DNA from 3 places in the Psychrobacillus sp. FSL K6-4046 genome. Region 2 is predicted to be linked to each of the others. Evidence: riboswitches for the same ligand, from Rfam matches in the RefSeq annotation. Region 2 holds a riboswitch; each other region holds the start of a gene.
The links. Region 2 has a riboswitch for S-adenosylmethionine ahead of MKY09_RS02425 (5-methyltetrahydropteroyltriglutamate--homocysteine S-methyltransferase). Riboswitches for the same ligand answer to the same signal wherever they lie in the genome.

Region 1 (3,915 bases), 760 kb from region 2:
AAGGCAAAAAAATTCCACCTAATACGCTTGCTTTTGGAAGTCCAGCAAAGGTTATACGAGAACTAAATGAGGAAGATAAAAAAGATGTGCAACGAATTATTCATGAGTATGCTGAAAAAGGACAATACTATAAATCGATAAAACCAATTTAAAAATGATTAAAAAATTTAACCATACTTATATTTTATATAATTTATACCCATTAATCCATAAAGAGTAAACGCACCCAATTATTAATCTCCTTTAAATACACTTAGTTTTCAGATCATCTGTATAAAAGTATAAAAAGAACAGAAGGTATTAAGAGATCAATCTCTTAATACCTTCTGTTTTTATAAGAGGCATTCTGTAATAGAAGACTCTTTTATAGACCAGCCTTTTGCTTTAATAGCTCTGCTTTGTCTGTTCTTTCCCATGGTGCATCAATATCAGTACGTCCAAAATGTCCGTAAGCAGCAGTTTGCTTGTAGATTGGGCGACGAAGGTCTAACATTTTAATTATGCCAGCTGGGCGAAGGTCAAATAGCTCACGGATATAAGTTACCAAATCTGCTTCGGATACTTTACCTGTTTCAAATGTATCAATAGCAATTGATACAGGCTGTGCTACTCCGATTGCATAAGCAAGCTGTACCTCACAACGATCAGCAAGACCAGCTGCAACAATATTCTTTGCCACATAACGAGCTGCATAAGCTGCAGAACGGTCTACTTTTGTTGGATCCTTACCAGAGAAAGCTCCTCCTCCATGACGAGCATACCCACCGTAAGTATCTACGATAATTTTACGACCTGTCAAACCTGCATCCCCTTGTGGACCACCGATAACAAAGCGACCAGTCGGATTGATAAAGTACTTTGTTTCGTCTGTTATTAAATTAGTAGGAACTACTGGTTTAATAACATGTTCTTTTAAATCTTTTTGAATTTGTTCTAACGTTACTTCCGGATGATGCTGTGTGGAAATAACAATCGTATCGATATGAACTGGATTGTTATTTTCGTCATATTCTACTGTTACTTGTGTTTTACCATCTGGTCGTAAGTAATCTAATGTTTCGTCTTTACGAACCTCAGCTAATCGGCGAGCTAATTTGTGGGCTAGGCTAATTGGAAGTGGCATAAGCTCTGGTGTTTCATTACAAGCATAGCCAAACATTAAACCTTGGTCCCCAGCTCCGATTGCTTCAATATCAGAATCAGACATCGAACCTTCTCGAGCTTCTAGTGCTTGGTCAACTCCCATAGCGATATCAACCGATTGCTCATCGATAGCTGTAAGAACTGCTGACGTTTCTGAGTCAAAACCATATTTAGCTCGCGTATATCCAATTTCTTGAATAGTAGCTCGCACTACTTTTGGAATGTCTACATAAGTAGAGGTTGTGATTTCTCCAGCAACTAAAACCAAACCTGTAGTAACTGTTGTTTCACAAGCTACACGAGCGTTTGGATCTTCCGTTAAAATCGCATCTAAGATAGCATCTGATATTTGGTCACAAATTTTATCTGGATGACCTTCTGTTACTGATTCCGATGTAAATAATCGTCTTTGTGTCAAAAAAATTCCCTCCTATGTCCTGCGAGATTTCTCTCAGGAATTGATACGGTACTCATTCCCATGTCAAGCCTATAGTAAACTTGAAGCCGTTTCGGACTTGGCACACAAGGATTTAGGGCGATGTAATATAAAAAAACCTCTCACTCACGTAGTTACATGAGGAAAGGGATTAATATCATAAACACCTTTCACTCTTATCAATCAAGGAATTTCACCTTGTATCAGGTTTGGCACCTTTGTAACGTAAGTATAATTACAGGTTGCCGGGTTTCATAGGGCCTGAACCCCTCCACACGCTCGGAATAAGAGTATCCGTTCAATTCACCATCATACGTATATTAGCAAAATAAGTCAACAGGTAAATTTGTTATTTATTCACAATTACAAAAAAAAATCATTTTTTGAGCTTTAATTAGTGTAGACTATTTAGTTTAATGTGTTATACTATTTCACATATCAACGAAAAATCCTCTTTATGATGTTTCCGTGAAGAGCTAAAAACTTTAATAAAGGATGGTAATACTATATGAATTCAATCGATACTGTGAGCGAACTGAACGAATTGTTAGCTGGTAATAATATTAGCCTGCAATTATCAGTACCACAATTAGTGGAAAAAGCTACGTCAAGAGGAGAAGCAGTACTAACTTCCACTGGAGCTGTTAAAGCAGAGACGGGCAAATATACAGGACGTTCTCCAAAAGACAAGTATATAGTTGAGGAACCTATCTCAAAAGACAAAATCGATTGGGGATCTGTAAACCAACCTATCTCATCTTCGCACTTTGAAGCATTATATTCAAAAGTTATGAACTATTTAAAGGAAAAAAATGAACTATTCGTCTTTAAAGGATACGCTGGTGCAGACAAGGATTCACGTTTAAGCATCCAAGTAATCAACGAATACGCTTGGCATAACCTGTTTGCTCACCAATTATTCATTCGTCCTTCTGAAGAGGAGTTAATATCTCATAAAGCAGACTTCACTGTCATTAGTGCTCCGAACTTCAAAGCAAATCCTGCTGTTGACGGAACTAATTCAGAAACATTTATCATTGTATCCATGGAAAAACGCATCGTTTTAATCGGTGGTACGGAATACGCAGGAGAAATGAAAAAGTCTATATTCTCTATTATGAACTATTTATTGCCTGAACAAAATATTTTGCCTATGCACTGCTCTGCTAACGTTGGAGAAAAAGGTGATGTAACATTATTCTTCGGTCTATCAGGTACTGGAAAAACTACATTATCTGCTGATGCTGGAAGAAAACTAATTGGTGATGATGAGCACGGCTGGTCTGATAATGGCGTATTTAATATCGAAGGCGGCTGCTATGCAAAATGTATCGACCTAACAAGAGAAAATGAACCACAAATTTTTGACGCTATCAAATTTGGTACAGTTTTAGAAAACGTAGTTGTAGACCCTACTACTCGTACTGCTGATTATACGGATAGCTCATTAACTGAAAATACTCGTGCAGCTTATCCAATTCAATATATAGATAATATTGTTGATCCATCTGTTGCTGGTCATCCAAACACAATCATCTTCTTAACTGCAGATGCATTTGGAGTGTTACCTCCAATCAGCAAGCTTACTAAAGAGCAAGCAATGTATCACTTCTTGAGTGGATTCACTTCTAAGCTTGCTGGTACAGAGCGTGGAATTACTTCTCCACAACCTGCATTCTCAACATGCTTCGGTTCTCCATTCCTACCATTACATGCAACTGTGTACGCTGAAATGCTTGGGAAGAAAATCGATGAGCATGGTGCTCAAGTATTCTTAGTAAACACTGGCTGGACTGGTGGAGAATATGGTGTAGGAAGCCGCATGAAGCTTTCTTACACGCGTACGATGGTTCGTGCTGCAATCGAAGGTAAATTAACTGACGTAGAAACAACTAAAGATGCAGTATTTGGATTAGATATTCCTACTAGCATTGACGGAGTTCCTTCTGAGGTATTAATCCCTCGTAACGCATGGGAAAATAAAGCCGCTTATGATCAAAAAGCGTCTGAGCTAGCTCAATCCTTCCGCGAAAACTTCAAAAAGTTTGGAACTGTCTCTGAAGAGATCTCATTAAAAGGCGGTCCTACTGCTTAATACATTTTAAACTTAAGAAGCTAATACAATAAAGCCTACTTCTAAAAACAAAAAGCTCTGTCAATTTTACTCTGAATGTAAAATTGGCGGAGCTTTTTTTGATACAAAAATGTTATAAATGGTCTAATGGGTTTGTAGTTGGAGAGAAAACAACGAAAAACACAGTGCCGTTTTGATGTATTTCATCGATTGGAAATTTTTATAAACAAAAGAAAATTATGCTAGAATGTATTTAAGATTG
Region 2 (3,915 bases):
GAAGAGAGGAGGCGGGGAATGGTGAAAAGCCGTTTAAAGGAGTTAAGAGCAAGAGATGGACTCAATCAGACTGAACTAGCTAAGTTAGCTAGGATTTCTAGGCAAACTATTAGCTTAATAGAGCGAGAAGAATATATGCCTTCTATATTAATAGCTGTACGTATAGCTAGAATTTTTAATGAGCCTGTAGAAAATGTCTTTTTAATAGGGGAGGAAGAATAATGAAAAAGATGTTCACAACAATTGTTAGTTTACTGCTCGGAGGGGTAGCTGGTTTTACGATCACCTATGCTATCATGATGGGCAAAGATCAGGGTCGCGAGGCATGGGACCATCCTGTAAATCTGATTTTATATATTGTTTTGGCTATGATTCTAACTCTTTTAGTAATCGGTCTTGTGTTTATAAGGAAGATAAAAATAGTTAATTCCCAAACATTTGATGGGGAACAAGAGGATTTAATGGAAGAGTACAAATACAAAAAGGTCGCTGATTTGGGTATAGCTGCTAATATTTCACAGGTCTTATCTATATTAGCGGTTGCAGTTTCTATTCTAATGACAAACAATACAATTTTACAAATTGGTTTTATACTTTTGTTCATAGCTAGCTGGACCATTCCGATGTTTAGTGCAAATTTTATAAAGACAAGTTATCCAGAAAGAAACCTTCCGAGCATCCAATCAAAGGACTATGAGCAACGGCTTATGGACTCTATGGATGATGGGGAGAAGTACGTGACCTTACAAGGACTTTATAAATCGCATCGATTATTCAACCTGTTTATGCTCACTGGTATTAGTTTAGCTGTTGCATTTTCTTACTTTAGCGAGCAATCGCAAATTTTTTCTATAGCAGTAATGTGCTTAGTCTTGCTGGTAGTGAACACAAGCTATTTAGTAGTTGTACGCAATAAATAAGGGGGATTTTAAAAATGACAACGGGACAATTGCTTTTATGGATAATAGGTTTATCTATACTTTTATATTTTATTATCAAGTGGGGAGTAAAAAATGGGATTAATGAGTCTATGTTAGTCTCAGAGGAAGCTAGAAGGAAATATCGACAAGAACAAGAAGACAAGGTGCAAAGGTCCATAGACGATTTAAAGAACTAAGATTTCTTATTTCGGTAAGCCACCACCACAGAAATCCAAGCAGCCATGATGGCTTATCTTTTATACTTGCTCGCTGTTTGTTTATTAAAATAAAAACTGATACCTGTCTCTAAAATAAGACAAGTATCAGCAACTTAGTTATCCTGCATGGGACCATGTAGTAGGGGTTCCTGCTTTTGGGCAGTTTGGAAAAGTAGAGCCAGCCTCTAGAAAAGCTTCATCTCCATCTTCATCCACATAGCGACCGGATGTTAATACTTCCTGCCCTGAGCTGTGGGTATGACTTTCAGAGCGTTTCCAATACGTAACTACTTCCGTGTCGGGACAGGAAGGGAACTTCGAACCTTTTTCTAAAGTTCTAGTACTACCAGACTCACACGTATAATTACCGGTTTCTTCTACGACATCATCTGTTGTATATTCATAAACTTTACTCATCATACATTCCTCCCATATAGAACTGATATCTTATTTAAATAGATACCCTTACAGGCAAATGTAAAAACATTTCTACTAACGTTATTCACATGTGGGTAAGTCAGTTCCAGACATCCTTTGCTATTTGGACTACATGGCGAATTTTTGCCCATTGTTCCTCTTCAGTTAATATGTTTCCTTCCTCAGTAGAAGAAAATCCACATTGAGGACTCAAGCAAAGCTGTTCTTTTGGTACATATTTAGTAGCATCTTCGATGCGAGCTTTAACTAATTCTTCTTCCTCTAGGTCTCCATGCTTAGACGTAATCAGCCCTAGGACAATATTTAAATCCTTTCGATTAACATGTCGTAAAGGCTCGAAACCACCAGAGCGCTCATCGTCAAATTCTAAAAATAAACCATCCACATGTAATCCACCGAATATAGTTTCTGATACTAACTCATAGCTTCCGCTTGTAATATAAGTGGATCGGAAATTTCCCCGACAAATATGCATGGTCACTAGCATATCGGCTGGTCTTTTAGAAATAGACTCATTAATAGCCCTTGCAGAAAGGGATAAGGCTTGCTCTAGCGATAACCCCCTGTCCTTTAAGGAAGCGAGGCCTTCCTCGGAAAAGGAGGTAGCCCATGAAGTATCATCAATCTGAAGATAAAGACAGCCCTCATCGTAAATTGCCTGGATAAACCCTTGATAAGCTGTGATTAAGTCAGAAAATAATTCCTCATCATTGTTATACACACCTTCCTCAATTGCAGCTCGGTAATAAAGCATGTTCGGACTAGGAATAGTAAATTTTACAACAGCATCCCCAGCTGCTTCTTTTAAAAACTTGAAATGCTCAATCATGTAATGGGTACTAAAGCCAATCTTTCCTGTCACCTTAATACCATGAGCTTTTGTTTGCACCCCTTTAAATGATAGTCCTTGATCGGTTTCATAAAATTCCACGCCATCTAGTCCGCTTAAAAAATCGAAATGCCACCATTTTCGACGAAATTCTCCATCTGTGATAGAAAGTAATCCAGCTTCCTTCTGTTTTTCTATGAGTTTAATAATCTCTTCATTTTCCACTTGAGTTAGCTGCTCTTGGGAAATTTCTTTTTGTTCAAATTGAGCCCTTGCTTGCTTTAAACGTTCCGGTCTCAGGAAGCTTCCAACGTGATCTGCTTTGAAAGGTGCTTTTACAAGTAATTGATTTGTCATATTAAATTCCTACCTTCTATTTATATTATGTTGCGATTACTACTGTCTATAAAATCAAATAAAAAGAGGGCTCGCTTCATAAGAAGAGAACCCTCAATATATATTGAAGTCATTCTTCTTATCTTCAAGACTTAATGTCTATTGGATTTAGCACCACACCTAAAAGGCTGGTTGCTGAGACATCATAGGGCCAATCCCTCCGTCTCTCTTGATAAGAAATAAAATATTAAATTATCTAAATATAATAAAAATAAGTTTAACATGGGCTTTAAACAATTTCAAGGGCTACCTTACTTAGGGATAGCTACCCAGTGACCGTCGGATACCTCTACCAGCTCAGAATTCTTTAATTGATACTTGTCAGTAACATTAGACTCTTCCATGAGCACACGCTTTTTCTTGGCCTCTACTTTTGGGTCAGGGATTGGAATGGCTGCTAAGAGAGACTTAGTGTACGGATGCTGTGGATTAGTATAAAGCTCCTCACTTTCTGCTAGCTCTACAATTTTTCCAGAATACATGACAGCAACGCGATCACTTATATGTTTTACCATGGACAGGTCATGTGCGATAAATAAGTATGTCAGGCCTAGTCTGTGCTGTAAATCCTCCAAAAGCTCTACAATCTGTGCTTGTATAGAAACATCTAAAGCCGATAGAGGTTCGTCACAGACGATAAAATCAGGCTCAACCGCAAGTGCTCGAGCGATACCTATACGTTGTCGCTGTCCACCAGAGAACTCATGTGGATAACGTAATGCATGCGAGGGCTCTAAGCCTACCAATTCTAGTAATTCCTCTACCCGCTTCTTTCTCTCCTCTGCATTTTTGCTCAGACGATGAATATCTAATGCCTGCCCAATAATGTCTAGCACCTTTAAACGAGGGTTTAAGGAAGAGTAGGGGTCCTGGAAGATGATTTGCATATGCCGACGCATCGTTTTAAGCTCATTTTTACTTAAACGATTAATGGCCATTCCTTGATATAGCACATCTCCATCTGTAGGCTCATGCAATCGAAGAATCGTCCGACCGGTAGTAGATTTACCTGAGCCTGATTCTCCTACAAGACCAAGAGTTTCCCCGGGCTTTATAAAGAAGCTAATATCGTCAACCGCTTTTAAGACATTCCCGCGACTTACTTGAAAATGTT
Region 3 (3,915 bases), 1.5 Mb from region 2:
TGGAATTATCACTTTTAAAAAGGGAGCGAAAATAGGTTATTTAGCCCAAATTCCTACTTTTTCAGAAAGCGTTAAAGGAAAAGACCTGTTATACGATGCTTTCGAGGATACTCTGCTACTACAGAAAAAGATGAGTATACTTGAAAAAGAACTAGCAGTGGTAAATGCCGAGGCAATGGAAAAACTCCTAAAGCAGTATGGAGACATACAAGAAAAATTCACGTTACAGGGCGGATATACGATTGATTCCGAAATTGATAAAGTAGTTGAAGGGCTACAGCTAGGTGGTTTTGTAGAACAGCCATTTTCAAGTTTAAGTGGTGGAGAGCAAACGAAAATAATGCTTGGACAGCTACTATTAACCAAGCCAGACCTTTTACTGTTGGATGAGCCGACTAATCATTTGGATTTGTTTGCAATAGAGTGGTTAGAGGAGTATTTAGTTAGTTATACAGGTACAGTTGTTATTATTTCACATGACCGATATTTTTTAGATAAGGTAGTTACAAAAGTTGCAGATCTTGAGGATGGTATGCTTACGAAATATCATGGTAATTATTCTTCTTTTTTAATCGAAAAGGAAGAAAAACTTACTCGTGAATTTCAACAGTATGAGGAGCAACAAAAAAAGATAAAGAAAATGAGAGAAGCAATAAAGAGGTTAAGGATTTGGGCTAACCAAGCAGTTCCTCCAAATGCGAGTTTACACCGTCAGGCGAGGAATATGGAACGGGCATTAGAGCGGATGGAAAAGGTTCGTAAACCTCTAATAGATCCTAAGAAAATGAGTCTATCTTTTGACGCGGCACCCCGAAGCGGAAAAGAAGTTGTCATAATGGAAGAGGCTTTCAAAAGCTTTGGTGAAAAAATGTTATTAAACAGTGCAGAGCTTCATGTATATTGGAAGGACCGTCTTGCAATCGTTGGTAGGAATGGAACGGGTAAAACTACCATTTTGAATATTCTTAGAGGAGTAGAGTTAATAGATTCGGGTGAAGCTCGATTTGGTAGTAATGTGCGCCATGGATATCTTTCTCAACATTTCGAAATAACAGATCCAAAAGCTCGCTTAATAGATATTTTTAGAGCAGAAGTAAATGTGGCAGAAGGAGAGGCTCGACACATTTTAGCGAAGTTTATGTTCTATGGGGCGGATGTTTTTAAAAGAATTGCTGATTTAAGCGGAGGAGAAAGAATGCGACTCCGTCTTGCTCAGCTAATGCATCAAGACATAAATTGTCTCATATTAGATGAGCCAACGAATCATCTTGATATTGATTCACGAGAAGTATTAGAGGAAGCGCTAGATGATTTTACAGGGACTATTATTGCTGTATCTCACGATAGATATTTTCTAAATAAACTATTTCCAAGGACTGCTTGGCTAGAGCATGGCGAGCTTACCACATTTGAAGGCCCTTACGAATGGGCAAGGGAAAAATGGAATGAGTTTTGCTCGAAAGAAAATACTAGGAAAGAAATAATCAATCAGCCATTAAAAGAAGCAACACCTGCCAAACAACAAAAGGAAATTCCTTTGGAAAAGCGAATAAGTGAGCTCGAAAATGTTATAGGTGAGCTAACTAAACAAATTAGCATAGAGAATGATTGGGAAAATTATGAGGCATTAAGCTTGGAAAAACTTCGGGTAGAGGAGCAATTGGAGCAATTATTGGAGAAATGGCTAGATTTAGCAGAATGACCCGAATACTTTTCAAAATGGGTTGATATAAGTAATAGAGCGTGCTAATATAACTTATTAACGAATAATTTAAATAATTTAATATTCTTATCAAGAGAAGTGGAGGGATTAGGCCCTGTGATACTTCGGCAACCTCTGTTGTACAGAAAGGTGCTAATTCCTAACAAGACGATCTTGGAAGATAAGAGCTAGTTAGCAAATTCCTGCCTCTCTTTTCTTACATGGAAAGAGAGGTATTTATTTTAATAATTGCCTTGCTCCTGTTCGATTTCCTACTTAGTTTGAGGCGAAATCACAGGTGCTCTTGCACATTTCATTGGGAGGGGAAAGTCATTGCCTATCAATATTCCGAAACAATTACCTGCAGCTAAGCTGTTAAAAGAAGAGAAAATTTTTCTCATGGATCAAGAGCGTGCTTACAAGCAGGACATCCGTCCACTTAACATTATTATTTTTAATCTAATGCCTGAGAAGGAAAAAACGGAGCTTCAGCTATTAAGGCTTCTGGGGAATACCCCAATACAAGTGAATATAACCTTTATGAATACAGCGACGCATGAATCCAAGAATGCCAGCAAAACCCATTTGGATACTTTCTACACGACATTTGATCAAATAAGAGAAAAAAAGTTTGATGGGATGATTATCACTGGTGCTCCAGTAGAACAGTTGCCATTTGAGGAGGTCGATTACTGGAATGAAATGAAGGAAATAATGGAATGGTCTAAATCAAATGTTACCTCCACCTTACATATTTGTTGGGGCGCGCAGGCTGCACTGTATTATCATTTTGGTATAGATAAATTCACACTTTCTCGTAAATGCTCGGGAGTGTATCGGCATATATTAACTGACCAAGTGGAGAATTTAATAAGAGGATTTAATGAAGAGTTTAATGCTCCCGTATCTCGTTACACTTCTGTATCTGAAGAAGAAATAGAAAAGCATGAGCGACTAACTATTTTATCCACTTCGGAGGAAGCAGGTGTGTTTCTTGTAAAATCGAACGACAATAAAATGGTGATGGTCACTGGTCATTTAGAGTATGATGCGCACACATTAGCAGAGGAATATCATAGAGACATAACTAAAGGAATAGATATTGAGATGCCCAAATACTATTTCCCAAATAATAATCCCTCTAATAAGCCATTAAATACATGGAGGGCACATACACATTTATTATTTTCTAATTGGTTGAATTACTATGTTTATCAGGCTACTCCTTATAACTGGGAGTAAATAGAAAAATTATATATGAGTCAATTTCATAAAAAGCATTTTAAAGATTAAAAGTGAACATTATATATATTGATTGCAGCGGAGGGCGGCGACGTAAGCAGGGATGAGTGAGACAGATAAAAACGTTACAACCACGTGCGAAAGCGATGGGTGATGGCTTATCACTCACGCCACGGAAAGCGTCCGCGATATGAGCGAAAGTCAATTCTACTTTATTATTAAAAATCATATAAATTTTATTGTTCTCTTTTAATTGTTCGTGTTTTTCTATAAAAACAGGAATTTTGAAATTGACACATATAAACTCCTGTTTTAATATTCAGGAGTTTTTTATTGATTTTAGTTTTATTTATTCAAATATTAGGGAAGACAAAATTGAAGAGACATTGTATTTTGTGGATACACATATCTATAAAAGTATGATTTTCAATTATTGGAAGTGGGGTTATGTCTATGAGTTTGACACCAAAACAAAGAATCGAGTTACATGGTTTTAATAATCTGACGAAAACACTAAGTTTTAATATGTATGATATTTGTTATACAAGGACGAAGGAAGAAAGGGAAAAATATATTGAATACATTGATGAGCAATATAACGCTGAGCGTCTAACCAATATATTAACAAAAGTGTCCGAAATTATAGAAGCGAATATTTTAAACATAGCGCAACAGGACTACGAGCCCCAGGGTGCAAGTGTGACCATTTTAGTGTCAGAAGGACCCGTGGATCAAACACCGATAGAATCATTTAAGCAATCCCCTGGGCCTATACCAGAGGTCGTTCTTGGTCATCTAGACAAAAGTCATATTACCGTTCATACGTATCCTGAATATCATCCAGATGAAGGGATTAGTACGTTTCGAGCAGACATAGACATTTCGACTTGCGGAGAAATATCGCCCTTAAAAGCTCTAAACTATCTAATACATTCCTTCGAAACCGATGTAATGGTCATGGATTACCGAGT

Region 1: another riboswitch for S-adenosylmethionine. It lies ahead of metK (methionine adenosyltransferase); the one in region 2 lies ahead of MKY09_RS02425 (5-methyltetrahydropteroyltriglutamate--homocysteine S-methyltransferase).
Region 3: another riboswitch for S-adenosylmethionine. It lies ahead of metA (homoserine O-succinyltransferase); the one in region 2 lies ahead of MKY09_RS02425 (5-methyltetrahydropteroyltriglutamate--homocysteine S-methyltransferase).

The regions. Positions count from the first base shown of each region.
Region 1 is NZ_CP152020.1:1,251,679-1,255,593, reverse strand. It holds gene MKY09_RS06175 (gamma carbonic anhydrase family protein) at 1-152, shown strand, start outside; gene metK (methionine adenosyltransferase) at 365-1,561, opposite strand; SAM riboswitch class I at 1,753-1,870, opposite strand; gene pckA (phosphoenolpyruvate carboxykinase (ATP)) at 2,088-3,674, shown strand.
Region 2 is NZ_CP152020.1:487,103-491,017, forward strand. It holds gene MKY09_RS02405 (helix-turn-helix transcriptional regulator) at 22-222, shown strand; gene MKY09_RS02410 (DUF3169 family protein) at 222-920, shown strand; gene MKY09_RS02415 (DUF6019 family protein) at 935-1,117, shown strand; gene MKY09_RS02420 (hypothetical protein) at 1,256-1,558, opposite strand; gene MKY09_RS02425 (5-methyltetrahydropteroyltriglutamate--homocysteine S-methyltransferase) at 1,656-2,762, opposite strand; SAM riboswitch class I at 2,878-2,980, opposite strand; gene MKY09_RS02430 (ABC transporter ATP-binding protein) at 3,053-3,915, opposite strand, start outside.
Region 3 is NZ_CP152020.1:2,024,353-2,028,267, reverse strand. It holds gene abc-f (ABC-F type ribosomal protection protein) at 1-1,702, shown strand, start outside; SAM riboswitch class I at 1,787-1,890, shown strand; gene metA (homoserine O-succinyltransferase) at 2,036-2,944, shown strand; gene speD (adenosylmethionine decarboxylase) at 3,398-3,915, shown strand, end outside.